Regions from separate parts of the Vibrio vulnificus NBRC 15645 genome, predicted to be linked through region 3. Evidence: riboswitches for the same ligand, from Rfam matches in the RefSeq annotation. Region 3 holds a riboswitch; each other region holds the start of a gene.
The links. Region 3 has a riboswitch for thiamine pyrophosphate ahead of thiD (bifunctional hydroxymethylpyrimidine kinase/phosphomethylpyrimidine kinase). Riboswitches for the same ligand answer to the same signal wherever they lie in the genome.
Positions count from the first base shown of each region.

Region 1: another riboswitch for thiamine pyrophosphate. It lies ahead of thiB (thiamine ABC transporter substrate binding subunit); the one in region 3 lies ahead of thiD (bifunctional hydroxymethylpyrimidine kinase/phosphomethylpyrimidine kinase).
Region 2: another riboswitch for thiamine pyrophosphate. It lies ahead of thiC (phosphomethylpyrimidine synthase ThiC); the one in region 3 lies ahead of thiD (bifunctional hydroxymethylpyrimidine kinase/phosphomethylpyrimidine kinase).

Region 1 is NZ_CP012881.1:1,185,665-1,195,450, forward strand. It holds gene thiP (thiamine/thiamine pyrophosphate ABC transporter permease ThiP) at 1-782, opposite strand, end outside; gene thiB (thiamine ABC transporter substrate binding subunit) at 792-1,799, opposite strand; TPP riboswitch at 1,866-1,992, opposite strand; gene AOT11_RS05375 (flavin prenyltransferase UbiX) at 2,022-2,666, opposite strand; gene mpl (UDP-N-acetylmuramate:L-alanyl-gamma-D-glutamyl-meso-diaminopimelate ligase) at 2,683-4,044, opposite strand; gene fbp (class 1 fructose-bisphosphatase) at 4,386-5,402, shown strand; gene ppa (inorganic diphosphatase) at 5,544-6,074, shown strand; gene AOT11_RS05395 (DUF2799 domain-containing protein) at 6,164-6,523, opposite strand; gene AOT11_RS05400 (gamma-glutamylcyclotransferase family protein) at 6,628-6,975, opposite strand; gene tamB (autotransporter assembly complex protein TamB) at 7,047-9,786, opposite strand, start outside.
Region 2 is NZ_CP012881.1:1,431,185-1,440,970, forward strand. It holds gene AOT11_RS06600 (thiazole synthase) at 1-599, opposite strand, end outside; gene thiS (sulfur carrier protein ThiS) at 604-813, opposite strand; gene AOT11_RS06610 (HesA/MoeB/ThiF family protein) at 794-1,630, opposite strand; gene AOT11_RS06615 (thiamine phosphate synthase) at 1,620-2,954, opposite strand; gene thiC (phosphomethylpyrimidine synthase ThiC) at 2,957-4,900, opposite strand; TPP riboswitch at 5,047-5,145, opposite strand; gene crcB (fluoride efflux transporter CrcB) at 5,217-5,597, opposite strand; gene AOT11_RS06630 (multicopper oxidase family protein) at 5,721-7,106, opposite strand; partial or broken gene AOT11_RS06635 (IS630 family transposase) at 7,241-7,969, shown strand; gene AOT11_RS06640 (TOTE conflict system archaeo-eukaryotic primase domain-containing protein) at 8,520-9,786, opposite strand, start outside.
Region 3 is NZ_CP012882.1:150,202-159,987, reverse strand. It holds gene AOT11_RS16535 (hypothetical protein) at 1-206, shown strand, start outside; gene AOT11_RS16530 (TetR/AcrR family transcriptional regulator) at 591-1,034, shown strand; gene AOT11_RS16525 (phosphatase PAP2 family protein) at 1,367-2,116, opposite strand; gene thiD (bifunctional hydroxymethylpyrimidine kinase/phosphomethylpyrimidine kinase) at 2,288-3,127, opposite strand; TPP riboswitch at 3,216-3,314, opposite strand; gene trmY (tRNA (pseudouridine(54)-N(1))-methyltransferase TrmY) at 3,462-4,058, opposite strand; gene AOT11_RS16510 (DUF3087 family protein) at 4,247-4,765, shown strand; rRNA gene AOT11_RS16505 (16S ribosomal RNA) at 5,209-6,749, shown strand; tRNA gene AOT11_RS16500 (tRNA-Glu) at 6,817-6,892, shown strand; tRNA gene AOT11_RS16495 (tRNA-Lys) at 6,894-6,969, shown strand; tRNA gene AOT11_RS16490 (tRNA-Ala) at 6,984-7,059, shown strand; tRNA gene AOT11_RS16485 (tRNA-Val) at 7,074-7,148, shown strand; rRNA gene AOT11_RS16480 (23S ribosomal RNA) at 7,489-9,786, shown strand, end outside.

The sequences.
Region 1 (9,786 bases), on a different replicon from region 3:
GGTAATGGCTTAGTGAAACGTTGGATGCTCAGAACCAAAACCGTGCACAGCAGCATCTGCCAAATCGCGAGCAACGCCCCCGATTGCAAATCAAAATCGAACTTAATCGCTTGATAGATGGCCAGTTCAATCGTGGTCGATTTTGGCCCACCGCCCAATGCCATCACCGCGGCAAAGCTGGTGAAGCAAAGCATGAACACCAAGCCACACACATGTGGCAGTTGCTGACGCAATCGCGGCCATTCGACCCAACGAAACTTCTGCCAACTGTTCATACCAAGATGAGCCGCCAGTTTATGCTGCTCTGCCGGAATCGACTCTAAGGTTTGCAGCAGCAATCGCGCCGCATACGGTAAATTGAAAAACACGTGCGCGAGCAAAATGCCGCTCAATCCATAGATAGAAAAGGGCAATTTGGCGTCAAAGCTTGCCAATATACTCGCCAACCAACCACTGTTCCCATAAATGGCCAACAAGCCAAACACGCCAACCAATACTGGCAGCACCAAGGTGGACGCAAACAATTTGAGCAATAATGAACGGCCAACAAAATGTCGCCGAGACAAGGCGTGTGCGACGGGAAGCGCCAAACTGACACTCAGCAGCATCGACAACGTCGCTTGAAGAAAACTAAATTGCGTAACATGGCGGTAATAAGGATCTTGCCATACCGCAGTGAGATCCAGCGTCGGCGTCGCCAACAAGAGCGCCGAGAGAGCAGAAACAACAAAGGTCGCGATGATCATCGCGACCCCAATGCCCAATTTAGGAACCGAATTCAATGCTACGCCTTAAAACGTCAACGCGCTTTGCCATTCGCGAATCCAAGCTTTACGCTGCTTCGCCACCTCTTCTGCACTGAAACTCAATGCCTTCTCAGGCACCGTTAAACTGCCGTAGCCCTCTGGCAGCGTCACGTTGGTCACTGGGTACATCCAGTTGCCCGTAGGCATTGCCCCTTGGAACTCATCACTTAAAATGAAACGCATAAACTGATCGGCTAACGCTTGATTTGAGCTGCTTTTCACTTTTGCGGCGACTTCCACTTGCATGTAGTGACCTTCGCTAAAATCTGCCGCTGCAAATTGTGCGTCATTTTCAGCAATCAGGTGGTACGCCGGTGAGGTAGTGTAAGAGAGCACCATATCCGATTCCCCTTTGAGGAACATCGAGTACGCTTCCGACCAACCTTTCGTGACCGTCACAGTTTTCTTCGCCAATTGCTGCCATGCGCCCGTCACGTCATCGCCATACACCGACTTCATCCACAGCATCAAACCTTGACCGGGCGTAGAAGTGCGAGGGTCTTGGTAGATGACTTTCAGATCATCACGTGATTCCACCAGCTCTTTTAAGCTTTTTGGTGGATTCGCCAGTTTGTCTTTGTTGTAAACAAACGCAAAGTAACCGTAGTCGTAAGGAATAAATGTGTCGTCAGCCCAACCATTTGGTAATGACAGCGCTTGGGTGTTCACTTGATGTGGTGCAAGTAAGCCTGTGGCTTTGGCTTCTGCCATCAAATTATTGTCCAAACCTAAAACAATATCCGCTTTGGTATTGCTGCCTTCTAAACGCAAGCGGTTGAGAATCGATACCCCATCGTCCAGCGCGACAAAATTCACATCGCAGCCACACTGCGCTTCAAATGCTTTTTCGACCGTCGGGCCTGGGCCCCAATCGGAGGCAAAAGAATCGTAGGTGTAAATGGTTAAGGTTTTATCCGCCGCAAGTGCAGAAGAAGAGACGCCAATCATTGAAGTGATTGACGCTAGGGCTATCAGGTTTAGAGTGTGTTTCACGGCTCGCTCTCCATTTGACATGAGTTGAGCGGCACAGGCTTGAGGTAGGTGTTAATCGTCCTTGCAAATTAATCCCGACTCAATTCCTACGCCAGCATTATCTGGTTCAGGTTTACGGGTCCTAGGCACAGGCCTAATCTCAGCCTCTGTAATGCACCAATGTGCAAACAGATAAGCTCCCCGATGAGTGGTTCGGATTGTAATCGGAATGCCTTCGCTTGGCTATACAGAGTCACCATCATTGCGATGATCGTATCCCCAACGCGGCACCAAAACCTGTTCAATGCCGAGATGATCCAAGATACGCGCGACCATAAAATCAATCAGATCGTCTATCGACTGAGGTTGATGATAGAAACCCGGCGCGGCGGGCATGATAGTGACACCTAACTGCGAAAGCTTGTGCATGTTTTCAAGATGCAAGGTCGAAAAGGGCGTTTCACGCACCACCAAAATCAATTGGCCACGCTCTTTCATCACCACATCAGCGGCACGCTCAATTAAATTGTCTGACATGCCATGAGCAATCGCCGCTACACTCCCTGCCGAGCAAGGGCAAACCACCATCTGCTTCGGTGCGGCCGAGCCAGAAGCCACTGGCGAGAACCAATCGTCTTTACCGCATACCACCAGCTTGTCGGCAGGACAACCCAGATGCTTCACTAGCGCTTGTTGCGCGGCGTCAGGATTGGCTGGCAGTTTGAGACCATGCTCGGTAGCCAACACCACTCTTGCCGCAGAAGAGATCAGCAGGTAGACACGGTAGTCTGCCGCCAGTAATTGCTGTAATAAACGTAGCCCATAAGGCGCGCCAGAGGCGCCAGTAAAGGCTAACGTGATCGATTTTTCTTGGTTTCTCATGCTCATCTAATGTATGTATTTTCTAGCGCGTTGATTTCTCTAAAGCGGTCAGTAATTTACCGTGAATACCCTCAAAACCGCCATTGCTCATGACCAAAATCTGTGTTCCTGCCTCGGCGCGCTGCGCAATGTTCGCCACAAACTGGTCAATGTTATCACTGGTGAATGCGGGTTGCTGACATTGAGCCGCCACGTCCTGCACCGACCAAGCAATTGACTCTGGTTGGTAAAGGAACACTTCATCCGCCTGCTTGAGTGAGGCCGCCAAAGTCTCTTTGTGCACACCACGTTTCATGGTGGCTGAGCGTGGCTCCAGTACCGCGATGATTTTCTTATCGCCCACCTTATTACGTAAACCAGCGAGCGTCAGTTCAATCGCAGTTGGGTGATGGGCAAAATCGTCATACACCGCCACACCATTGACTTCCCCTTTCAGCTCTAAGCGACGCTTGGTATTGATAAAGCGCCCTAGTGCCTCACAAGCCAGATCAGGCGTCACACCCACATGACGCGCCGCGGCGATCGCCATCAACGCATTATCGACATTATGATCACCGACTAAGTCCCATTGCACCGTGCCCACTTGCTCACCCTGCAGCCACACTTCAAAGTGTGAACCATCTTTGCTGAGTTTGACCGCTTGCCACTCTCCATCTTGACCGGAAAACTCCTGATCACTCCAGCAGCCTCGTGACAACACATCCGCTAATGCGACGTCTTGCTTGGGCGCCAAAATACGCCCATTACCAGGAACAGTACGCACTAAGTGGTGGAATTGTCGCTTGATCGCTTCAAGATCATCAAAGATGTCTGCATGATCAAACTCTAAGTTATTCATGATCAAGGTGCGAGGATGGTAATGCACAAACTTAGATCGCTTGTCGAAAAAAGCACTGTCATATTCGTCGGCTTCAACGACAAAAAACATGCTTTCGCCTAAACGCGCGGAGACACCGAAGTTACCGAGCACGCCACCAACAAGAAATCCCGGCTGGTAATCACAATCTTCCAAAATCCACGCCAGCATGCTCGAGGTAGTGGTTTTGCCATGCGTGCCCGATACCGCGAGCACCCAGCGGTCATGCAACAAAAACTCCTGCAGCCACTGCGGCCCAGAGGTATAACGCAGGTTGTGATTCAACACATATTCAACACAAGGGTTACCACGGCTCATGGCATTGCCAATTACCACCAAGTCTGGCGCAGGATTGAGTTGAGAAGGGTCAAAGCCTTCAATAATTTCAATACCTTGAGACTCGAGCAAGGTGCTCATTGGTGGGTAAACATTGGCGTCAGAGCCGGTCACTTTGTGGCCCAACTGTCGCGCTAAAATTGCAGCACCACCCATGAAAGTGCCACAAATTCCCAAGATATGAATATGCATAAATTGAATCCTGCCATCAGACTGTTTTTTCTCGTTCTCATTATCATGATAACCGTTAGAAAAGCGAGCAGCATTGTTGGCCTTGTGCCACATGCCGCTCAGTTTTTGCTGTTGGGTTGAAGCAAACGCTGTTTTTTCAGCCACTTTTTATCGAACTCTTCCGTGTAATCAACCGGTTTCATTCGACATACAAATTGAGATCTGCGTCGGTTACTTCATTACCATTAATAAGATCTAAACCTTAAACTTATTGGGAGCGCAAACGATAACCTTCGTCACATCCATCAAGAGATGCCGCTCAAACTCCCCCAACATTATTCAGCGAAGTTTAAGGAAATAACATGTCTGGAATGCGCACCCTTGGCGAGTTCATTGTTGAGAAACAAGCGGACTTCCCCCACGCTAGCGGTGATCTCTCTTCTCTTTTGTCGTCGATTCGCTTGGCGGCCAAAATCGTTAACCGTGAAATCAACAAAGCGGGTCTCGTTGATATCACAGGCGCGGCAGGAGTAGAGAATATACAAGGCGAAGTTCAACAAAAGTTGGACGTCTATGCGAATGAAAAATTCAAATCGGCACTCGAAGCACGCGACCAAGTGTGTGGCGTAGCGAGTGAAGAAGAAGATGAGGCGGTTGCTTTTAATAAAGAGCTCAACAAAAACGCCAAATACGTGGTGTTGATGGACCCTCTTGATGGGTCGTCAAACATCGACGTTAACGTTTCTGTCGGCACCATTTTCTCTATTTACCGTCGAGTTTCCCCTATTGGCACCCCTCCCACTCAAGAAGACTTCTTGCAGCCAGGGCACAAACAAGTGGCTGCGGGTTACATCATTTACGGCTCTTCCACCATGTTGGTATACACCACGGGCAATGGCGTGAATGGTTTCACCTACGATCCATCACTCGGCACCTTCTGTCTGTCGCACGAAAATATGATGATCCCGAAAGATGGCAAGATCTACTCGATTAACGAAGGCAACTACATTCGCTTCCCAATGGGCGTGAAGAAATACATTAAGTATTGCCAGGAAAATGTGCCAGAAGATGGCCGTCCTTACACCTCTCGCTACATCGGCTCGCTCGTGGCGGATTTCCATCGCAACCTGCTTAAGGGCGGTATTTATCTTTACCCAAGCACACAAAGCCACCCTCAGGGTAAGCTGCGTTTGCTGTATGAATGCAACCCGATGGCCTTTTTGATTGAACAAGCAGGCGGGTTGGCCTCAGATGGCATAAAACGCATCCTCGATATCAAACCAACGGAATTACATCAACGCGTGCCTTTCTTCGTCGGCTCCACCAATATGGTGAAAAAAGTCGAAGAGTTTTTAGAAATTCACCGTGACGAAGCCTAAAGAATGAGACAAAGCGCCTGCAACAGCAGGCGCTTTTTGTTAGCCACTTTGTAAAGCCCAACGCACTCGGTTTACAGCTCTGCCTGTTTGCGGCTAAATTATCACCATTCAGCCCCAAAACTAAAGAAAAGGAAATCACTCATGAGTTTAAATAACGTCCCGGCGGGCAAATCACTGCCTGATGATCTGTATGTGGTTATTGAGATCCCAGCCAACGCGGATCCGATCAAATACGAAGTGGACAAAGAGTCTGGCGCGGTGTTCGTTGATCGCTTTATGTCGGCGCCGATGTTCTATCCATGCAACTATGGCTACGTTAATCACACGCTTTCATTGGATGGCGACCCTGTCGATGTGTTGGTCCCAACCCCTTACCCTTTGATGCCTGGTTCAGTGATCCGTTGTCGCCCGGTAGGCGTGCTTAAAATGACCGATGAATCCGGCGAAGATGCCAAAGTCGTGGCAGTACCACACTCCAAACTGTCCAAAGAGTACGATCATATCCAAGACGTCAACGATCTACCTGAGTTGCTCAAAGCGCAAATCACCCATTTCTTTGAGCGCTACAAAGAGCTTGAATCAGGTAAGTGGGTCAAAGTAGATGGTTGGGAAGACGTGGAAGCCGCGCGCAAAGAGATCCTAGATTCTTATCAGCGTGCACAGAGCAAATAATCCTTGTTCATTGAAAGGCAAAAGAGCTGTGTGAACACAGCTCTTTTTGATCCTGACAAGCACTTCGGTTCTTACCGCCTCTTTCATCTTTACAAACCACCAGCCGTCGACATTTTTCCGGATAGGTAGTCTTGCTTGAAGAAGGGATCAACATCATCACAAATGCCATAGTAAGGCTTGCCAATTACCCCCAACATATAGGCATTTTGCTGACAGTATTGCTGCTTACCTTCTTGGTAGCCCGCTTGGTATGAGGCCACCAAATTGGCCGAGAGGTCTCGCGGTTCCGCCAATTTGAATAAACGTGCTTCGCTTAAAGCCATCTTACCTTCTAACGCGCTTTCAACGCCAAAGGTGTGCCAATCTAAAGCGTGATCCGATTGCGGTAACGGAGTCTGTACGCAGCCAGTCAGCAACAACAACGGGATCGTCAATACCAGTGCTTTCATGCTTGGTCTCCTTTATTGAGATGGGCTCTCAAGGCTCTGTCGTTTCTTCATCCACAACGACCAAACCAACCTATCACGGTATACGGCCTTCGAGAGTCAATCGCTCAAACGCGTTGGCACCAATCTCCTGAGGCAATTTCCTCCACCAACTTACTGCTGTCTTGATAGAGATAAATCCACGCTTGGCCAAATGGGGTCTCGATGGTTTCGCGGCGGTATTCCACTGGCACATCTTCCAACCTATCCAGCGCTAGTAACGTCTCATCATCAATCAAGTAGACCTCGCCATTGATAGCACGATTGCCTTCACCCAGCGCAGGATAATCTCCGAGATCATAAAGACGATAATCTTGAGCACTTTGACAACCACCTAAAAACTCGCTTTTCTCGAGATAATGGTGGTTAGATTCCCCTTTGCGCAAGGTGCCATAGACAAAAACCAAATGCTGCATAACGCCTCCGTGTTATCTGCATGATGTGCGATGTTTGACCAAGTTAAGGTTTGATAGCACGTGGCGAGATTTTAATCAAACTCAAACTGATAAAGCAGATCAACGGCACTTTCAACCCCAGAAACCCCTTCTAGATAAAGGTCTTTCATCAGGCGATAGCGCACTGTGAACTCACCAAGCGGTTTGAAAATACCCACCCCATACTTCACTTGCAACCCTGGCATGATGTAGCCACTGACCGTGACTTGTGAGTCTTCCCCGGAACCTGCGGTATCCAACTGAAGATCTTGCACGCCAAACGCCTGACCAATTTCACCAACGACTTTGCCGCTTTTGGCCAGACTCAACCCAATTAAGGCCGTGGTCATTGCGCTGCCACCGCCAGATTCGCCATCAATGTCTTGCCCGCGCAATAAGTAAGAAAGCGCATTGGCCTGCGGCATGGCAGGTTCGGAGAAAATCGTAATACTTGGCTCGGTGGCAGGGCCAGTGACCTTAACCCCTGCAATGACATCATCTTGGGTATTTTCTGGATTGCGAATTGCTTTGATCGCCACATATGGCTGATCGGCAGGCCCGTTCATCAACACTTTGCCTTCTTTGATCAAGAGGTCTTGACCAAAAGAACGATAGGTCCCGTCAACAATGTTCACTTCGCCCAGAATAAACGGCCCTTTGTCTTTCTGTGTGACATTCAACTGGCCTTTTAAGCCCCCCTCAAGGCCAAATGCCGCCAGTTTGAAGTCGTCACCAATCGAAATGTTAATGTCGGTTTGAACGTTAAATGGCATCGAAGAAGACTTATCGATAGGCTCAAGTTGGTCGTTGAGCAGCACCTGATCTTTCGACACACTCACCGCGCTTGGTGGCAGTTCTTCAACCACAATACGCCCCCAAGGCAGAGCCAAACTGCCCGTCACTTTGGCCAGCGTCGGATTAACTTCAATCGTCATATCCGGCACCAACTTAATTTTCACCATCGGCGGCATGTCGACTTTGAGGGAATCGGCAAAAACTCGCACCTTACTGTGCCAGTTATCCAATTGCTGCCAATTAGCCTCACCACTGACGTTGAGCTCTCCGTCAGGGGTGACAATGTTGGCTGCCAAATCGGCGTCATAACCGCGAAAATCGATCGCCAGTTTGCCCTGTTTCACGTCGATGGGGCTGATATCGCCGTTCACTTGGATATCGTCCACTAGGAACTGGCCCTTCACTTGAGGGTGATAAGCCGAACCCGACACCGACAGATCAGTTGAAATCAGCGCTTTCAGCACGCTGTATTCCCCAACCAGAGGTGCCAAGAAATCCAAATTGAACTGGCTAAGAGCCAACTTAGCCTTCAGTTGTGGATCGCTGGCTTGCACATCGGCCACTTGCAGTTGCCCCTTCAAATCGCCGTTCTCACTCACATTGATCTGCCAATCCGCGTTCAATTGATCTTGATGCAGCTGTGCATTGAGGTTGATGTCGTCCCAACCGAGCGTCACGACTTGTTCAACTTTCTGTTGAACCTGACCTGTGGGTAGATGCAGTGACACTTTGGCTTGCGGCGAACTCTCTGGTGCCCATTTGGCCCACACTGTTGCGTCAACGCTGCCATCGAGCTTTGTTTCAGGCGGCAAAAACATCGCAATCTGAGCGAAATCAAACTGATTTAATGCCAGCTCGGCTTCGCCTTTTTCACCGACGCGAATGTCTTTCGTTAGGCACAGCGTTGAACCTTCTTGCTGCCAGCAATGTGCGGCGACATCCACCTGTTGCTGATCAATATTGGCTTTAATTGCCGTCGCTTGTTGTAAGGTCCACGTCCCTTGCTGAGTGGTGGCGAACATGCGCTCCAACTCCCCAGACCAAACCATCTGTGGTTTTTGCTGTAAGCCACCATGGATAGCCAAACTGGTGGACACCAAATTAGAAGAGACGTCCAAACTCAGTTGATGCTGTTTTTCACCGCCACTGACCGAGAGCAAAATTGAGTCAATCAACTGCTCTTGATAACGCAGCGCCGCCACCTTCAATGTGACATCCGCTTGCGGTTCTGGCAAAGGCGTGGCTCTGCCTGTGAGCGACAACTGTTCGATGCTCGCTTGCTTCTGCCATTGGATGTTCTGTGCTTGCAGTGCCAGTTGAATGTCCGGCTCTTTCAACGCACCACGCAAGTCCACTTCACCAGCCACCGAACCAGACAGATCCGGTACGCTCTTCGCCAAATCGGTGAAATGGATATCGACATCCATCTGCCACTCTTTTTTTAGCTGACCTTTGGCGGTTAAGCCATTCGGACCGTGAGACAAGGTTAAGCGCTCAGTATCGAGGTAGACTTCTCCGTTGCCCTGTTCATCGGAAGCGTGTAGCGAACCTTCAATATTGAGTGGATAGCCACGCAGCAAACCATCAATATCCAGTTCTGGCAGCGCCACTTTCCAACCGCCTTTCTCAGTCAATGAGCCAGTGGTTGCAAGTTTGCCACTGATGTTGCCTTCCGCCTCTGGCCATTGCAGACCAGGCTGAATATTTTGCAGTTGTAAACTCGCCCGCCAATTGACCAACGATTGCCAGTTGGCCATCACTTGGCCTTTGAGCTCTCCCCCCAGCGTCTCGACATTGAGCTTATCGAGATTAATGTGTTGCAGATCACCGCCGCCATGCACATCAAGCGTGATCGCCGGGATCTCTTTACCATCCAGTTGAGATTGCAGCGCCAACTGATAGCCCTCAAGAGAACCTTGGGCCATCAGGTTGGTTGCCTTGATCTGATAATCACTCTCGCCACTCAACGGCCATTGGGTCTGAAGATCTGAGAGTTTG
Region 2 (9,786 bases), on a different replicon from region 3:
GCATCGGCACCCAGTTCCATCGCATAAGCAGCATGAGACGGCGCGCCAATCCCGGCATCCACCACGACCGGCACGCTCGCTTGGTCGATGATGATTTGTAGGAAGTCCTGCGAAACCAAACCTTTGTTCGAGCCAATTGGCGCACCCAATGGCATGACGGCAGCGCAACCCACTTCTTCCAATCGCTTACACAAGACCGGATCAGCATGACAATAAGGCAACACCACAAAGCCGTCTTTTACCAGCTGCTCTGCCGCCGCTAATGTTTCAATCGGATCAGGCATCAGGTATTTCGGGTCGGGATGAATTTCCAATTTAAGCCAATTAGTGCCCAATGCTTCACGCGCTAAATGCGCCGCAAAAATGGCGTCTTTGGCATTCTTGGCGCCGGAGGTATTGGGTAGTAAATTAACCCCCGCTGACAACAGTGGCGACAAGATGTCATCTTGCTGATCGTGGATATCCACTCTTTTCAACGCCATAGTAGCAAGCTGTGAACCCGATTGTTTGATGGCTTGTGACATCAATTGGCTGTTAGCAAATTTGCCGGTGCCCGTGAACAAGCGAGAATGAAATTGTTTGTCTGCGATTTTGAGCATGCGCTTATCCTCCAGCAATTGCCTGAAATAGTGAGATAGCATCACCACTACTGAGCGTTTTGGTTTGCCATTCGCTGTGTGGGACAACTTGATTATTGATTGCAAAAACACAACCCAAGTGAGGCAGTGAGAGATGCTCAATGATGGATGCCAACGTCGCGTTGGTTGGCACCTCGTAGCTTTCGCCGTTGATGCTAATGGCTATGGTGTTCATTGCTTGATTCCTGTTTCTGAACCTGACAAACGCGGCAACTTGGATCTTTCACTACCGCTAACTGCTGCCAGCTTAACGTGAGCCCATCAAACAGATGCAACTGATGGCAAGCGGTTTTAAACCTTCCCGTTGCCAGCTTTTGAATCGTTGCGATTGCTTGATAATTTCCCATTAGCCCCACAACAGGGCCTATCACCCCTGCATCGCTGCACTTGCTCTGCGTGGGATTCTCTGCAAATGGAAAAAGGCAGTGGTAGCACGGAGGGTTTACTGACGTCGTTGTCGAAGAGGCATCTTGTTTCGCTTGGATTGAGTGGCGTGAGCCAAAGTCAAACGCGATAAATTGCCCTTTCCAACCAATTGCCGAGGCAGACACCAAAGGCGTGCATTGATTCAGGCAGGCTTGGTTGATCAACTGGCGTGTTGGAAAGTTGTCCGTACAATCGAGCACGATGTCCGCCAACATCACTTCCAAGTTGAGACGCTGCTCATTCAAACGCTTATCAATGGTGCGAACACGTAATTCTGCATTGAGTTGCTTCAACTGCTCTGCCAGTGCATCCACTTTGAGACTGGCGAGATGTTGCTGACGAAAGGCAATTTGACGCTGCAAATTACTCTCTTCGACCACATCATCATCAACCAACACCAAATGGCCGACGCCCGCCGCAGCCAAATAGAGCGCCGCTGCGTTACCCAGACCACCGCAACCAATGATCAATACATGTGCTTGAAGTAAGTTGGCCTGACCCGACTCACCGATTTCCGTTAATGCAATTTGTCTTTGATAACGAGTAAAGAGCCGATCATTCAACATGATTGGCCTCGCTTGTTGGCTCAAGACTATGCGTAGATACTGAGTCGAAACGCGCAAGCGTTGCATTAGAGACCATGACTTGCTTGAAGTGGTCTATTGCTGCCTTCACGTCTTTCGCCAAAGTGATCGCTCGCACCACGGCTAGTGAAGAGACTCCACATCGCCATACCGTCGCCGCATTGGTTTGATCGATACCACCAATGGCGACCGTGGGAACGCCGGTGATGGACTCATCATAAGGCATGGTATCAATCAGTTGCTGATAGAGTTTTAGCCTCACCAGCCCTTGCGGCAATGAAGGCATCTGTTTGGTGGTGGTAGGGAAAATGTGCCCTAATGCAATATAACTGGGCTGAAGTTGTACAATGCGTAACAGCTCATAATAGCCATGCGTAGATAACCCTAGTGCAATACCTGCATTCGCCAAGGCGGCTAAATCGGCCACTTGCAAATCTTCCTGCCCTAGATGCACACCATAGGCTTGATGCTGAATCGCTAGCTGCCAGTAGTCGTTGATATAGACTTGTGCACCATAATGTCGGCCTAGCTGTATCGCACGCACAATCTGTTGCTCTAAATCGGTTTGGTTTGGATCTTTAATCCGCAATTGGACCGTTTTAATTCCTATAGGCAATAACTTCTCGATCCAACTGACATCGTCAACCACGGGATAGAGCCCTAACTGTTGAGCGCTAATCCGCGGAAACGCTTTTGTTAACGCTTCAATACTGTGGCTTGGTAAGATACCGAGCTCATCCAGGCGCAACACTGGAGTAGGAAACAAAGCAAAATCCGACACCCATGTTTCACGTGAAACATTCAACATCGCACGTGCCAAAGTCAGGCAATCTTCGATTGGAAAATCAAGTGCGCTGAGCGTGACCACCCACGCCAAATGTCGATAGTTCGATTCCACACTATTGTTCTGAGGATAGTTTGGGAGTAATGAATATCGTAGTGCGCGAGTTTCATCGGCTAAAGGATGTCGCCACACATCGAACACTTCTCCTTGCTCCCCTTGCAAATTGATCAACAGAGTCTTGGCATTGCGACCTGAGCCCAAATAGGTGAATACGTCTGTGAGAGCAAGCGAATGATGATAATGAAGCGCAAAGTCATACGCGCCGAGATGACGACTGTCGTTATGGGTAAGATCCGTTTCGAATACGACCGTTTTGGCTGAAGAAATCAGTTGCAGTGTACGAGTTGGGCTAACGCCCAACTCTATATGGTCAATGGCAAAGCCTTGCTGCTTTGCCAAGAGCAAACACTGCTGAATTTCTCCCGTCAGCTCAATAATGGCAGAAGGAATCAGCAGTCTCATTGTTAACCCTCTGCGACTTCTTCATGACTCACTGCGGGGTGGTACAACTCCGAACCCGACGCTTTGAATTCCGCGGACTTTTGTTTCATCCCTTCCAATGGGTCATCCAACAGCTTCACTGCTATCGCCTGTCCTTCCTCAGCCTGTTGCCCTTTAGCATACTCACGAACTTCTTGCGAAATCTTCATCGAGCAGAATTTGGGGCCACACATCGAACAGAAATGCGCAACCTTGCCCGACTCTTGTGGCAGGGTTTCATCGTGGAATGCACGTGCCGTATCGGGGTCGAGCGAGAGATTAAATTGATCCTGCCAACGGAATTCAAAGCGAGCTTTAGACAATGCGTTGTCGCGAACTTGCGCGCCCGGGTGCCCTTTGGCCAAATCCGCCGCGTGCGCAGCCAGTTTGTAGGTTATCAAGCCGGTTTTCACATCTTCTTTATTGGGTAGACCTAAGTGCTCCTTTGGCGTTACGTAGCAAAGCATGGCACAGCCATACCAACCAATCATGGCCGCACCAATCCCAGAAGTAATGTGGTCATAGCCAGGGGCAATGTCGGTGGTCAGTGGACCTAAGGTATAGAATGGTGCCTCATGACAATGCTTGAGCTGCTCATCCATGTTCTCTTTAATCATGTGCATCGGTACATGCCCAGGACCTTCGATAATCACTTGGACATCGTATTCCCACGCGATTTTGGTTAACTCCCCTAACGTTCTGAGCTCCGCAAACTGCGCTTCATCATTGGCATCGGCAATCGAGCCAGGACGCAAACCATCGCCTAATGAAAGCGCTACATCGTACTTCGCACAAATCTCACAGATCTCGCGGAAATGGGTATAGAGGAAACTCTCTTGATGATGTGCTAAACACCACTTAGCGATAATCGAGCCGCCACGCGATACAATGCCTGTCACGCGTTTCGCCGTCATTGGGATATAGCGCAGCAGCAAACCCGCGTGAATCGTAAAGTAATCCACACCCTGCTCAGCCTGCTCGATCAGCGTATCACGCATCACTTCCCACGTAAGGTTCTCAGCAACGCCATTGACCTTCTCTAGTGCTTGATACATAGGCACGGTTCCAATCGGAACTGGGCTGTTGCGTAGAATCCATTCCCGAGTTTCGTGAATGTTTCTCCCGGTCGACAAATCCATCACCGTATCACCGCCCCAACGAGTCGCCCATACCAACTTCTCCACTTCTTCTTCAATCGACGAAGTCACCGATGAGTTACCAATGTTAGCGTTAACTTTCACAAGGAAGTTGCGGCCGATGATCATCGGTTCGGATTCTGGGTGATTGATGTTGGAAGGAATGATCGCGCGACCTTCTGCTACTTCACGACGCACAAACTCTGGGGTAATTTCCTTAGGTAGATTCGCACCAAAATTTTGCCCTGCGTGCTGCTGAGTCAAAACTTCATCTCGATATTTGGCGCGTCCCATATTCTCGCGCAAAGCGATGTATTCCATCTCTGGGGTAATGATTCCCTTACGTGCATAATGCAACTGAGTGACACAATGGCCAGCTTTGGCACGACGAATGCGAGGCAGATTGCCATATCTCAACTCATCCAGCGTTTCATCTTCTAAGCGCTCTTTAGTGTAGACCGAGCTGACATCATCAAGGACTTCGGTATCGGCACGCTCTGCAATCCACTCTTCTCTTAACTTAGGAAGGCCATTATAGAGGTCGATTTGATGAGTCGGGTCCGTGTAGACCCCCGAGGTGTCATACACTCTTACCGCTTCATTTGGCTGAAAGATTGGCGCCTCTTTGGTCCCGCCAACTAGGCTGTCAGCCAAGGAGATTTCGCGCATTGGCACTCTAATGTCTGAGCGAGAGCCCTCGACATACACTTTGGTGGAGTTGGGATACGGCTGCACAGAGAGTGTATCGATGAATTGTTTAGCTTCCAGTCTCGCTTGTTTGCGATTCGACATAGCATTTTTCCTTTCTTGTTATGCTGGATAAAAAGGTTTTGGATAAAAATGCTTGGCGGAAAGTTGTGACAAGAGGCGTTGAACACACAATTTAGAGATTCAATTTGTGGATTCAAGCTTTGATAAGACACCAGTTTGCACTGGTACAAGTATCTTCTCTTGTTCCCTTCGCAGGTTCTAACCTGATCAGGTTCAACGGATCCCGAATAAACGGTCTCAGCCCTAAGGCACTCCGACAAGTGAAGCGATTATATGAAATCGGCTTGGTTAAACCAAGCCGACCTGTTTAAAATTTAACTCTATTTCGCTCATTGCTTCACGATTTGAGTAATTGGAAACCTACCCAAGCAGCAGTAATACTCAAAGTCACGTTTAACACAACGTTTAAGCCCATTTTGAAAAATGCGCCTTGCTGCATCAGCAATACGTTATCCATCGAAAATGTTGAGAAGGTTGTTAGTGCCCCCAAAAAGCCCAAACCGATTATTTGTCGCCATGGCTCAGTTGCCAGCAACTCACTTTCAAACGCGGCAATCAAAAGCCCCATAATAAAGGAACCGACCACGTTTACAGTTAACGTACCATATGGAAAACCTCTGCCTAACAACACAACACAGAGCTCTGACACTAAGTAACGAGAACAAGCGCCAAAGGCGCCGCCCAAGGCGATGAAACCCATAATCGCAAATTGACTCATAGCAACCTCACAAATCTAATGGCCACATTGTAGCCACATCCACACAGAGATCGAGTACAAAAAACAATAATTTCATTTAGATAACGTATCCGTAAATCGCCAAGATTTAAAAAGTTACAGGAGTCACTTTACTTCAATGTATCCCATCAATCCGGTTTTCATATGTTCAATCACGTGGCAGTGATACATCCAACGACCAGGGTTATCCGCAACAAACCCCGCTTTGGCACTGCCATTCTTGCCTAGCAAAACAGTATCAGTATGAAACGGTTCTGCGAGGGTCTGGCCATTTAATTCCAATACAGTAAATGTGTGTCCATGCAAATGAATGGGATGATGATATTGCGTCACGTTCTTAAGATTAAATATGTAAGTTCGCCCTCGCTCTAACGTTGCTAACGGCGCCGGAATTGAATCTTGGCTCATCCCCTCCCAGGCACGTTTATTCACCAACCAAAACGTCGGCAGAGCTTGGCCAGATTTATCTATCGGAGTAACAGCCCCTTCCCATTCAAAGACAAAATCAATTTGTTCAGCCGTTTCTAAATCTAACGGCGCAATTGGATTGAGCGGCAATGTTGGCAGTGTATTCTGGTTAGATAGGTCCGATTCGACCGATTCAAATGCACAAAGAGCAAACGGAAACTTCCCTTTCATTTGTCGCACATAGAAACGCTCTCCAACACCTGGAGCCATTAACCCGACATCAACCCTCATTCCAGGCCCAATCTTGTGCTCAGAGAGCTTGTAAGGGGTTTTTATTGGGTTTCCATCTATTGCTATAACCCATGCATCCACACCTTCAATAGCGATAGGATAAGTGATGGTATTGTCCACATTTGCGATTCTCAGCCTCGTCATCGCATTCGCTTTCAACGGATAGGTCGGTTCATGGACGCCATTCACCGTTCCCCACTCACCGGGAGTTCCCATACGGGCGCTTAAGCGTGGGACCAATAACGATTTCCATTCACCTTTCTCATTGAGATGCCAATGCTTAAGCATTAGAGCATGGTCTTCATCAAAAGAAACTGGCTCTGCTTCATCAACAATGATTAACCCAACTAGCCCCATACCTAGCTGCTTGACGCTGTTCATATGAGGGTGATACCAAAATGTTCCTGCATCAGGTGGAGTAAAGCGATAAGTAAAGCTCTCCCCTGGCATAACGGGTTTTTGACTCAAAAAGGGAACACCATCCATCTCAATAGGTACACGCAAACCATGCCAATGGATTGTGGTTGGCTCGTTGAGTTTGTTGGTGAAGTGAATGATCACTTCTTCCCCTTGTCGACAACGAATCGTAGGGGCAGGAATAGCGCCATTAAAGGCGAGCACATCCGTAGTAAAACCAGGCACCACCTCAGCGGTAGCCGGTTCTGCAGTCATCTCATAGACAAACCGACCATGATGAAATGGCGCTCTACGCGACAGTGAACACGCAGGGAGCAGCGTTAATGCGGAAAACGCCAATGAAGCTTGAAGAAAGCGGCGGCGAGAAATATCCATATGTGGCCTACTGATTTGATTAATTGGCCTAAGTCTAACCAAATATTAATAATCATTCTCAACTATCTATCATACCAACATAACTAAAAATATGATCTAATTGAGGCTGTTACTTCTTTGTAATAAATGACGCTATGGACAGTCTCAATAACCTTGATTTAAAAAACTTGCTAGCCAACAAAAATCTATTCAAATGAAGATGCGATTGCTCGCATTGGCCCATTTTAAAGATGGTCACTCTCGAACCCAAATGGCTAAGTTCCTTAAGGTAAGCAGAGCCAGTGTGAATCAATGGGTACAAACATTCCTTGAAGAAGGGCTTGAAGGGCTACAAGAGAAACCAAGAACGGGTTGGCCAGCAAAACACGACAACTCGACTTTGGACTGAGCGTAGCTCAAGACCAAGAGTGGTAAAAAAGCAGCAGTTTGAATATGCGTATTTGTTTGGCTCAGTATGTCCCGCTAGAGGTATTGACGAGGCAATGGTCGTTCCTTGGGTTAACAAGAACATTATGGTTGAGCATCTGAAGTAGATCTCCGCGGTGACCGAAAAAGGTCGTCACGCTGTGGTCATTATGGATGGCGCGGGTTGGCATACCAATGACATTGCTGAGCCATTTGATAATGTCAGTATCATCAAGCTCCCAACCTATTCTCCAGAGCTAAACCCGATAGAACAAGTGTGGAGTGGGTTAAGACAACACTATCTCGCCAATCCATCTTTTGCGGATTACGAAGACATTGTCTCCAAAGTATGTAGGGCTTGGAAGAGTTTTTGGGAATGTTCGGCCAGAGTCAGACAGATGTGCTCGAGAAGCTGGATAGACCTGACAGTTAATTTTCCAGATTGGTATGACAAGTGAATGTTCCAAACTAGTACACAATCGGTGGTTAACGCAAATACCTTCTAGTTCTCAAACGTCAGAAATGACGAAAGCCTGCAAATTACTTTGCAGGCTTTCTATGTAGTGGCGGAGAGATAGGGATTTGAACCCTATCTAAGCTTGCTTTCTTAAAAAACATCCTTTTTAACTCAGGACGTTACCCTGATGCATTAAAGTCAGGGTTGAACAAATGTGATTCACATTAACCATAAGCCATTGAATCAGGTTCGTCAATCGAAAGTATAGCGGCACCTTTTGTGATAAACTTATTTTTAGACAGAAACTTCTCAGCAACGATGCTCAATTGGCAAAAGATAAATTAACTCAAGTATGGAAATACTTTGATAGGTAAAAAGAAAGACCTGTAATAATTTATTGTCTACGTAGAGGGTTAGGTAATAGCAGGAACCAGTGCAAATTAACGGCAAGCGATAATAAGTTAGTGTTTCCAGTAGTCTCTTTATGTAGATGCATATATCCGTGTCCAATTTTATAAATTAAACACGGATAATAATTAAGTTTGAAAGATCTATTTATCTGCTAACTCTAAGATTCTGTTAAATGGCTTGCAATGTTCCTCTAGCTTAGTGCTGCATGTTAAAAAGCTAAATGATTTCTTTGGGAGAGACTGATATCGCGCTACAAGGTTCATTTTATTGATTTCGTTTTCATCTTTATACTTAGTGTATGCACCTGAGTAGGATAGATGGTCATACAGGTCAGATAAAGCGAACTCATCAAGTAATAAATCCATGATAATTGACTTTTCATGTTGATTTATTTTGGTAGTACTACCAAAAAACGCATTGTCGCCAATGTCTCTTCCATGCACAACATTAACAGTTATCTGATTGCCTAAGATTATTTGCAGTGCCTCTTGTATTTTGTCGATGGCATCTTTGGTATAAAGAACGGTACAAATATTAAGCACTTCAAGCTCTGAGAATGTATCAAAGAGATTTGTATGATCTTCATCAGTAAAATAAAAATAGTTGTCGTTTGGCCTACTACCTTCACCTATTAAATAGAACTTTAAGGCTCTTTTCACCTGAGATCCAGTAAGAACAAGATCTGTAACAAGAGTTGCTTGCTTCGAATCCTTAGTGAGTGAACGTGGCGTGAATGTGGCAACGCCTCTACCAATTTCGTTGTCGCGATAGAGGATCCTATGTGTACCGTTATAATCAGCAACGTCTTTGAGCAAAAAGAGGTTGCTGTTTGGCGTATCTAGTTCCTTTACTTTGTCTATGAACTTCTGTATCTCATTTTCCAGCATGCATTCGTGTGATCTAATCAAAGTAATTAATGGTTGATGGAACTTCTGTGGTAAGTGGTGAAGCCAATTTCTTAGCCGATCTTCCGCTTCTAATAACGAGATACCATTATGATGTTTCACTATACATGAAGCATCATCAAAACCGTTTAGTGAGGTTATATCTCTAGCCGATGATGTAATGGAAGGGTAACTATGTTGTAACTTCTGTTCTTCTATTAGAACACTGTAACGCTCCCAAAGAGTCGAGTACATGACGCTTAAACAATTAGCTAAGGAAATAATATAAACCGTTTCACCACTTTGATAAGAATAAATATGCTGAGAACCATTTATCAAGGCTAGATGTTTCGTTTCAAACGGTACAACCTCTTTCAGTTTAGGGTTTACTATTAGCACATTGTTGAACGGATAACTTTGAGTATCAATCTTTACAGCTCTTGATGTCAGGAAAGCATTGACTTGAGATAACTTAAAATCTTCAAGCGTGATGCTATTTTTATCAAGTTGACTGTTGGCAATT
Region 3 (9,786 bases):
ATGTTGAAATAAAAGGTCAGCGTCAACACTATGTGGCTGATTTTGAACAGTTGGCTTTCTCTAGTGACAAACAAGGGGTGGCATTAGTTTGTCAACAAGCACACTCTCCTTGGAAAGTGATGCTTGCTACCGCAGACGCGCAAGAGCTAAAAAGTTTGGTTAAAGAAGCGCAAGAAGAGTACGAAATCTTAATGCGTGATCTCTAATTTTCATAGTTGCGCCTGCTCATACCTGACTTAAAATGTTATCGACTGAACAAAATCCTTCGTATTGCGCGAAGGATTTTTGCTTTTTGGTTATCCCCAATAGTGTGAGGCATACTGATATCGAACTTTGTGAAAATAAATAAAAGATAATGTCTTTTATATTTGTTATTGATAAACACTCAAATTGTGGTCTTTTTTATCATCGCGAGTGCCATAAAATGATACTTTTTGATTGATTGTTGCGCTTTTTGAGCCTTGTTGATAATAATAATAACGGATTTATGAGAGGAGAATGTCGCTAAAGTCGGACCACTTTATCGATCAATTTTCTTGAGCAGGTTTTATGAAAGCGTTAGGATTTGCCGCTTTTAGTAGGAGATGACAATGCCAAGAGTCAGCCAAGCTGTGGCCAAAAAAACACACCAAAATATTATAGATGCATCGTTTAAAATACTCCTGCTAGAAGGCTATGAACACTTAACCTATACGCATATTGCTGAGAAAACAGGGGTGAGTCGTTCTTGCGTCAATGGGCATTTTAAGAAAAAAGAAGAGTTATTGGATGAGCTTAAACCGAAAGCGGTCGAACACATCATCCAAGCTCTTGAATTTTCATCCCCTGAAGCCTTTTATCTCTCATGGGTTAACGCTGTAAATGAAGATAGAATGTTTCGGAACCTCATCCAGAACGTGGGAGAGATCATTTGTAGTGCTGAAGGACGAATGTCTCTCACCAATCGAATCTCTGGTGATCCTAAAGAAGCGGAAAAAGCGCTTTATATGGCGATCGGCTATGCAGTCGTCCATATTAGCTGTCCTATATGCTGAGCTAATTAGAAAGGTTTCTAGTGGGTTGAAATTTAACCAAAGGTAAACCAGTGATGTCACAGAAAAGTCAGTAAATAACGGATGATGGGTTTTATTTCTTTCCTTTCCGTATTGTCTCGCTATAATGTGCTCGTCTAAGTGAGTTGGTCCTCACAGACAACACTTTCTATGCTTTGGTTGTAAAACTAGCTTAGCTTAAATAGCTTTTGGTCGCTTGGTTGTCCTACTTTTACCAAACGACCTTCTTTTTACGTTTATTTTGAACACCATTCAGTTTCTTCATCATTATTCACCTCCCTATCCTTGGTCGGCAAATATGAAACACGGCTGCTTTAAACTGTGCTTTCCCGAATGCGTAAAAACTTCCTGACTGATGTTGGTATCGGTAGAAAATTTGGCAATAGCGCTGTGATCATGGCAATAAACGCAAGTGAGCCAAATAGATCCTCTGGTCGGTGCATACCAATCCATAAGCGGCTATAAGCGACCAAACTCGCCCAAGCAAGGGTCGTGACAAACGCCACATAGCGCTTTTGCATCAGAAAGATACCCCCAAAGAAAGCCACACATAAACTGGCAAATATTGTATGACCCGAGGGGAAGGAATAATCGGTTTCACCTTCCCAATGTTGCAAACGCCATGGACTGATCGTTTCTTCCTGTGTCTTTACTAGTGTTACTTGTTGAGTCGCATCGAGATTGTAGAATGCTTGTGGGGTATCAACTAAATGTTCAGAAGCCATCCATTCGGTGTAGGGGCGGGGTGACTCTGTGAGTTGCTTTAATCCCGTTTTTCCAGCAAAACTTAAAACCAGCATAAGTGCTAGTACAGCAAATCGACCCACAACAAAATATCGTCCAGAGTGTTGACGTAAAACCAGCAAGCTTAAAGCGACCAGTGTAATAGCAAAGCCTTTACTGCCAGCGGAATCGGTCACTAGGGTAAAAGTGAGACCAAGAAAATCTGGTACAGGAGACCTCAAATCAATACCTGAGGCAAACCAAGTAACTAAAGTCAGCAAAGCTGCGAAACACGAAAGAGCGACTAGTGAGTAACGTTTTGGTGTGAATACTGTTTTCATCGAGAAAGCTTGTGAAGAAAAACCGCCATTATAGGTGAGTGTGCAAGATGAAAGTATCAAGCATCTGTCAATTATTTCGAGATGGGTTCTAAGCTCGGTAGCGCTGGGTAGTGACTGTAGGCCATGGGACAGCACTTACTCCCGAGCAAAAGATGACGATGGAGGCCTTTTCTAGCGGACGTTCATGTGTCCTGCAAAGAAGTGATTGACGGGGCCATGACCTTGACCAACGGATAGCTCATCGGCATGAGCGATCGCCTGTGATATGTATTGCTTGGCCAAAAAGACAGCCTTGTGTAAGCGATGACCTTGAGCCAAATAAGACGCGATGGCTGAAGATAACGTGCAGCCAGTACCGTGGGTGTTGCGTGTAGAGTGGCGTTTGCTACGGATGAATTCACAAAACTGTGGCGTGATCAAAAGATCGCTACTGTGGGACTCATTATACAAATGCCCGCCTTTTAATAAGATGGCAGGGCAGTTCAGCGCTTTTAAACTTTCGACGCTCGAGATCATCTCTTGCTCAGTGTTAGGGATGGGCATTCCGGTGAGTGCCACATATTCAGGGATATTCGGCGTCACGATATCTGCCAGTGGAATCAAGTGCTCCTTCAGTGCGGCGATCGCATCTGGTTGTAATAACGCGTGGCCGCTGGTGGAGATCATCACGGGGTCGAGTACCACTTTCGCTGGCGAATATTGGCGAATTTTTTCGGCAACCAATCGAATAATATGACGGTCTGCAAGCATACCAATTTTAACCGCTTGAATATTGAGATCGCTGAAAACGGCATCCAGCTGCGCTGCAACAAACTCGGTAGGGATCGGAAATACGGCATTAACGCCCATCGTATTTTGCGCGGTGATGGCAGTGATCACTGAGCTTGCGTAACTGCCCGTGGCTGAAATGGCTTTTATATCGGCTTGTATACCTGCTCCACCCCCACTGTCAGAACCGGCAATGGTGAGAACGCATGGAATAAGAGATTGAGTAGTTGAAGTAAGTAGCATCTTGTATCCTAGAACAAGACGTACAGGAACTGTCTATACCAACAATATTACCAACTATATTGGTATACCAACGCATAAAGCAGAAAGCGATATGCGCGTAATAGTTCCCTACGTCAGTATTAACTGAATCAGGTTCAACGGGTCTCGCGTAGCGATCTCAGCCGATAAGGCTCCCCGACTATGTTGGCAAAAATGATATCAGTAATTGAACTCGACGCAAGCGAGTATTCAAGGGAACAAAGACACTTGGAGTGTTATCTACGTCTTGATTGGGATAGAGAACGCCAATGATGAATTTTGAGCAAGAAAAAGGGCTCTAATGAGCCCTTCGCATTTATTCCTGCAGATCCAATTCATTTTGAATCAGAGTGACGCATTGGGAGGCAAACAACATTTTAGGGCCAAGGCTAATGTTTTGCGTTCCGAGACGCTTCAGACTGTTAAAAGTTTTCTTTGGCATCGGAATATGGTCAGTAAGTAAAAAACAAGGATTGGCGGCAAACTTAATGTCGCGAACAAACTCGCCTTTCTTTTCCAACATATATAGCTGATGGTCTTCAGCCAACTGCTGGACCAATCGTTCAAAGCTAATTGTACGAACGGTCACACCTGGTTCGACATTTCTTAGTTCTTCTTTGCCCATACCCGTAGAAGCATCAAGCGCACGAACAACAATGTTCAACAAGTTTGCCTCGTGGAAGCCACCCACGTTTGAAACTTCGTTAGAGTGAATGGTAATCGTACGCGAAAAGTCTTTGGTACTCTCTAAAACCAGATGAACGACAACATCTTGGCGATGTGACTGTGCGACAAACATCGTGTTCATCAGAGTATGTGCAAGAATCTCAGTATGAGCCTCGTTACCGACCCCTTCTAATAACGCTCGACTGTTTGTCGGCGCAGCGCGTGCGCGTAATACAAATGTACGCATGATAGACCTTTGCAGTGAATTCGAATGCACGGAGTATATACCCAACAAATAGTCTGTTGCGAGTCATGCTGCTATCAAAGTGTAGAGTGAAAGAGAGAGCGATTGAGAGAAAGCTTACAAAGGAAACGTTGCGAGTGCGTATTGCTTGGTTAAACTAGTCTGGCACTAAAAGAAGGAGGGCGGTATTCGTGCGTCAAATAAATAAAGAAGAATATAGAAAGAAAGGGAACATGGTGATAGTGGCATTTCTACTGGCTTTTGCTTGTTCTGCCATTGCATTTAGTACATTGTTGATTGCCCTATTTGGCAACACAGAGATTGTAGAAGGCGAATCGACGGGCAATTTTGTTTGGAATCTTTTAGGAGTACTAATAGCGTTTGTCAGTACGCTTTCAATAATGAATCAAATAAAGACACATCGCTATTTTGATGAGCTCTTGTATGTGTGGAAGCTCAAACAGACTCATTTAAAGATCTATCGAAAATTGAATATCCTCAAGAATGCTGCACACAACGAACACAATGAGAAAGCAATAACCATTCTCAAGTTCTACTATCAAACTCAGCAGCAAGTGTTCGAGTTAGACAACAATACACTGACAATAAAGAGTGTATTGAATGAGCTGGAAAGGATTCATCAGTGGGAAGAAAGCCACAGAGTACTCAATGTATCCGATTTCCAAGATGCTTGGTTGAACGATTTCTGACGAAAATAGATGCTTTTTCTTAACATGGAATCAAGAAAAATAACCGTTTGTTCATTGTTTGCGCATGCGAACGGGTTTATGACATTTTTTATCGAAAAGCACTTGCCAAAGAAACTGCCTTCCCTATAATGCGCATCCACCGACACGGCAGACGGCGTAAGGCCTCAGCAACGTCGGGTGAGGTAAAAGCTTCTGAGAAAATAAATTTGAAAAAGTGTTTGACTCTTCAAATTAACTCGCTAGAATGCACCTCCGCTTTGAGAGAAAAACTTCTCGAAAAGCAAAGCTCTTTAACAATATAAACCTATCAATCTGTGTGGGCACTCGTTGATGATAATCCAAAAGATTTATCAATGAACTGAGTGACCAAAACGATACTAAGTATCGGCACAGTCAATTTATTCAGTATTCATTGAGCCGAAGCGAAAGCTTCAAAAAACTTTTAATTGAAGAGTTTGATCATGGCTCAGATTGAACGCTGGCGGCAGGCCTAACACATGCAAGTCGAGCGGCAGCACAGAGAAACTTGTTTCTCGGGTGGCGAGCGGCGGACGGGTGAGTAATGCCTGGGAAATTGCCCTGATGTGGGGATAACCATTGGAAACGATGGCTAATACCGCATGATAGCTTCGGCTCAAAGAGGGGGACCTTCGGGCCTCTCGCGTCAGGATATGCCCAGGTGGGATTAGCTAGTTGGTGAGGTAAGGCTCACCAAGGCGACGATCCCTAGCTGGTCTGAGAGGATGATCAGCCACACTGGAACTGAGACACGGTCCAGACTCCTACGGGAGGCAGCAGTGGGGAATATTGCACAATGGGCGCAAGCCTGATGCAGCCATGCCGCGTGTGTGAAGAAGGCCTTCGGGTTGTAAAGCACTTTCAGTCGTGAGGAAGGTGGTAGTGTTAATAGCACTATCATTTGACGTTAGCGACAGAAGAAGCACCGGCTAACTCCGTGCCAGCAGCCGCGGTAATACGGAGGGTGCGAGCGTTAATCGGAATTACTGGGCGTAAAGCGCATGCAGGTGGTTTGTTAAGTCAGATGTGAAAGCCCGGGGCTCAACCTCGGAACTGCATTTGAAACTGGCAGACTAGAGTACTGTAGAGGGGGGTAGAATTTCAGGTGTAGCGGTGAAATGCGTAGAGATCTGAAGGAATACCGGTGGCGAAGGCGGCCCCCTGGACAGATACTGACACTCAGATGCGAAAGCGTGGGGAGCAAACAGGATTAGATACCCTGGTAGTCCACGCTGTAAACGATGTCTACTTGGAGGTTGTGGCCTTGAGCCGTGGCTTTCGGAGCTAACGCGTTAAGTAGACCGCCTGGGGAGTACGGTCGCAAGATTAAAACTCAAATGAATTGACGGGGGCCCGCACAAGCGGTGGAGCATGTGGTTTAATTCGATGCAACGCGAAGAACCTTACCTACTCTTGACATCCAGAGAATCTAGCGGAGACGCTGGAGTGCCTTCGGGAACTCTGAGACAGGTGCTGCATGGCTGTCGTCAGCTCGTGTTGTGAAATGTTGGGTTAAGTCCCGCAACGAGCGCAACCCTTATCCTTGTTTGCCAGCGAGTAATGTCGGGAACTCCAGGGAGACTGCCGGTGATAAACCGGAGGAAGGTGGGGACGACGTCAAGTCATCATGGCCCTTACGAGTAGGGCTACACACGTGCTACAATGGCGCATACAGAGGGCGGCCAACTTGCGAAAGTGAGCGAATCCCAAAAAGTGCGTCGTAGTCCGGATTGGAGTCTGCAACTCGACTCCATGAAGTCGGAATCGCTAGTAATCGTGGATCAGAATGCCACGGTGAATACGTTCCCGGGCCTTGTACACACCGCCCGTCACACCATGGGAGTGGGCTGCAAAAGAAGTGGGTAGTTTAACCTTCGGGAGGACGCTCACCACTTTGTGGTTCATGACTGGGGTGAAGTCGTAACAAGGTAGCGCTAGGGGAACCTGGCGCTGGATCACCTCCTTATACGATGATTATTGCGATGAGTGTTCACACAGATTGATATGGTTTAGAAAGTTTAGAGTATCTTAGTGTCCCGTTCGTCTAGAGGCCTAGGACACCGCCCTTTCACGGCGGTAACAGGGGTTCGACTCCCCTACGGGATACCATGGGTCGTTAGCTCAGTCGGTAGAGCAGTTGACTTTTAATCAATTGGTCGCAGGTTCGAATCCTGCACGACCCACCATTACTTCAAGAGTTGGGGCTATAGCTCAGCTGGGAGAGCGCCTGCCTTGCACGCAGGAGGTCTGCGGTTCGATCCCGCATAGCTCCACCATTCTTGAACGCAATGGGCGATTAGCTCAGTTGGGAGAGCACCTGCCTTACAAGCAGGGGTCACTGGTTCGAACCCGGTATCGCCCACCACTCTTTAAATATTTTTAGTGTTTCTTAATGAAAACCACCTTCTTTATGTCTGTGGTTGATTTTTCGACGCTGAAAGTCTTTAAAAAGTGTGTTTCTCATAGAGAATTGCATTGCTCTTTAACAATTTGGAAAGCTGACAAAACAACAATTTATTGTTGTTTGTAAAGTTCTCAATGTTTGTCTTTAAGACAAACACCAACAAACACATTCAAGTGTTCTTGGGAATGTCACTGTTAAGTGACTATTCGAAATTGAGTCCGGCAAAATCAACGCTATCTCGCTCATTCAAATAATGAGATAGCAACTTTGGTTGTTTAACAAAGACCCTTTGGGGTTGTATGGTTAAGTGACTAAGCGTACACGGTGGATGCCTTGGCAGTCAGAGGCGATGAAGGACGTAGTAACTTGCGATAAGCGTAGATGAGGCAGTAACAGCCACTTGAGTCTACGATTTCCGAATGGGGAAACCCACTGGCATAAGCCAGTATCATTGAGTGAATACATAGCTCAATGAAGCGAACCGGGAGAACTGAAACATCTAAGTACCCCGAGGAAAAGAAATCAACCGAGATTCCGAAAGTAGCGGCGAGCGAAATTGGATTAGCCCTTAAGCTTTACATGTGTTAGACGAACGGTCTGGAAAGTCCGACGATACAGGGTGATAGTCCCGTAGTTGACGATGCATGTTCAGTGAAATCGAGTAGGGCGGGACACGTGTTATCCTGTCTGAATATGGGGGGACCATCCTCCAAGGCTAAATACTCCTGACTGACCGATAGTGAACCAGTACCGTGAGGGAAAGGCGAAAAGAACCCCTGTGAGGGGAGTGAAATAGAACCTGAAACCGTGTACGTACAAGCAGTAGGAGCACCTTCGTGGTGTGACTGCGTACCTTTTGTATAATGGGTCAGCGACTTATATTCAGTGGCAAGGTTAACCATCTAGGGGAGCCGTAGGGAAACCGAGTCTTAACTGGGCGCCATAGTCTCTGGATATAGACCCGAAACCGAGTGATCTAGCCATGGGCAGGTTGAAGGTTGAGTAACATCAACTGGAGGACCGAACCGACTAATGTTGAAAAATTAGCGGATGACTTGTGGCTAGGGGTGAAAGGCCAATCAAACTCGGAGATAGCTGGTTCTCCCCGAAAGCTATTTAGGTAGCGCCTCGGACGAATACTACTGGGGGTAGAGCACTGTTAAGGCTAGGGGGTCATCCCGACTTACCAACCCTTTGCAAACTCCGAATACCAGTAAGTACTATCCGGGAGACACACGGCGGGTGCTAACGTCCGTCGTGGAGAGGGAAACAACCCAGACCGCCAGCTAAGGTCCCAAATTACAGCTAAGTGGGAAACGATGTGGGAAGGCTTAGACAGCTAGGATGTTGGCTTAGAAGCAGCCATCATTTAAAGAAAGCGTAATAGCTCACTAGTCGAGTCGGCCTGCGCGGAAGATGTAACGGGGCTAAGTTGTAAACCGAAGCTGCGGCAATGTTCTTTGAACATTGGGTAGGGGAGCGTTCTGTAAGCCGTTGAAGGTGTGTTGTAAAGCATGCTGGAGGTATCAGAAGTGCGAATGCTGACATGAGTAACGACAAGGGGGGTGAAAAACCTCCCCGCCGGAAGACCAAGGGTTCCTGTCCAACGTTAATCGGGGCAGGGTAAGTCGACCCCTAAGGCGAGGCTGAAAAGCGTAGTCGATGGGAAACGGGTTAATATTCCCGTACTTCTTACAATTGCGATGGGGGGACGGAGAAGGCTAGGTGGGCCTGGCGACGGTTGTCCAGGTTCAAGTGCGTAGGCTGAGTGTTTAGGTAAATCCGGATACTCTTAAGGCTGAGACACGACGTCGAGCTACTACGGTAGTGAAGTCATTGATGCCATGCTTCCAGGAAAAGCCTCTAAGCTTCAGATTGTAAGGAATCGTACCCCAAACCGACACAGGTGGTCGGGTAGAGAATACCAAGGCGCTTGAGAGAACTCGGGTGAAGGAACTAGGCAAAATGGTACCGTAACTTCGGGAGAAGGTACGCTCTTGATGGTGAAGTCCCTTGCGGATGGAGCTGACGAGAGTCGCAGATACCAGGTGGCTGCAACTGTTTATTAAAAACACAGCACTGTGCAAAATCGTAAGATGACGTATACGGTGTGACGCCTGCCCGGTGCCGGAAGGTTAATTGATGGGGTTAGCGCAAGCGAAGCTCTTGATCGAAGCCCCGGTAAACGGCGGCCGTAACTATAACGGTCCTAAGGTAGCGAAATTCCTTGTCGGGTAAGTTCCGACCTGCACGAATGGCGTAATGATGGCCACGCTGTCTCCACCCGAGACTCAGTGAAATTGAAATCGCTGTGAAGATGCAGTGTACCCGCGGCTAGACGGAAAGACCCCGTGAACCTTTACTACAGCTTGGCACTGAACATTGAACCTACATGTGTAGGATAGGTGGGAGGCTTTGAAGACGTGACGCCAGTTGCGTTGGAGCCGTCCTTGAAATACCACCCTTGTATGTTTGATGTTCTAACGTTGGCCCCTAATCGGGGTTGCGGACAGTGCCTGGTGGGTAGTTTGACTGGGGCGGTCTCCTCCCAAAGAGTAACGGAGGAGCACGAAGGTGGGCTAATCACGGTTGGACATCG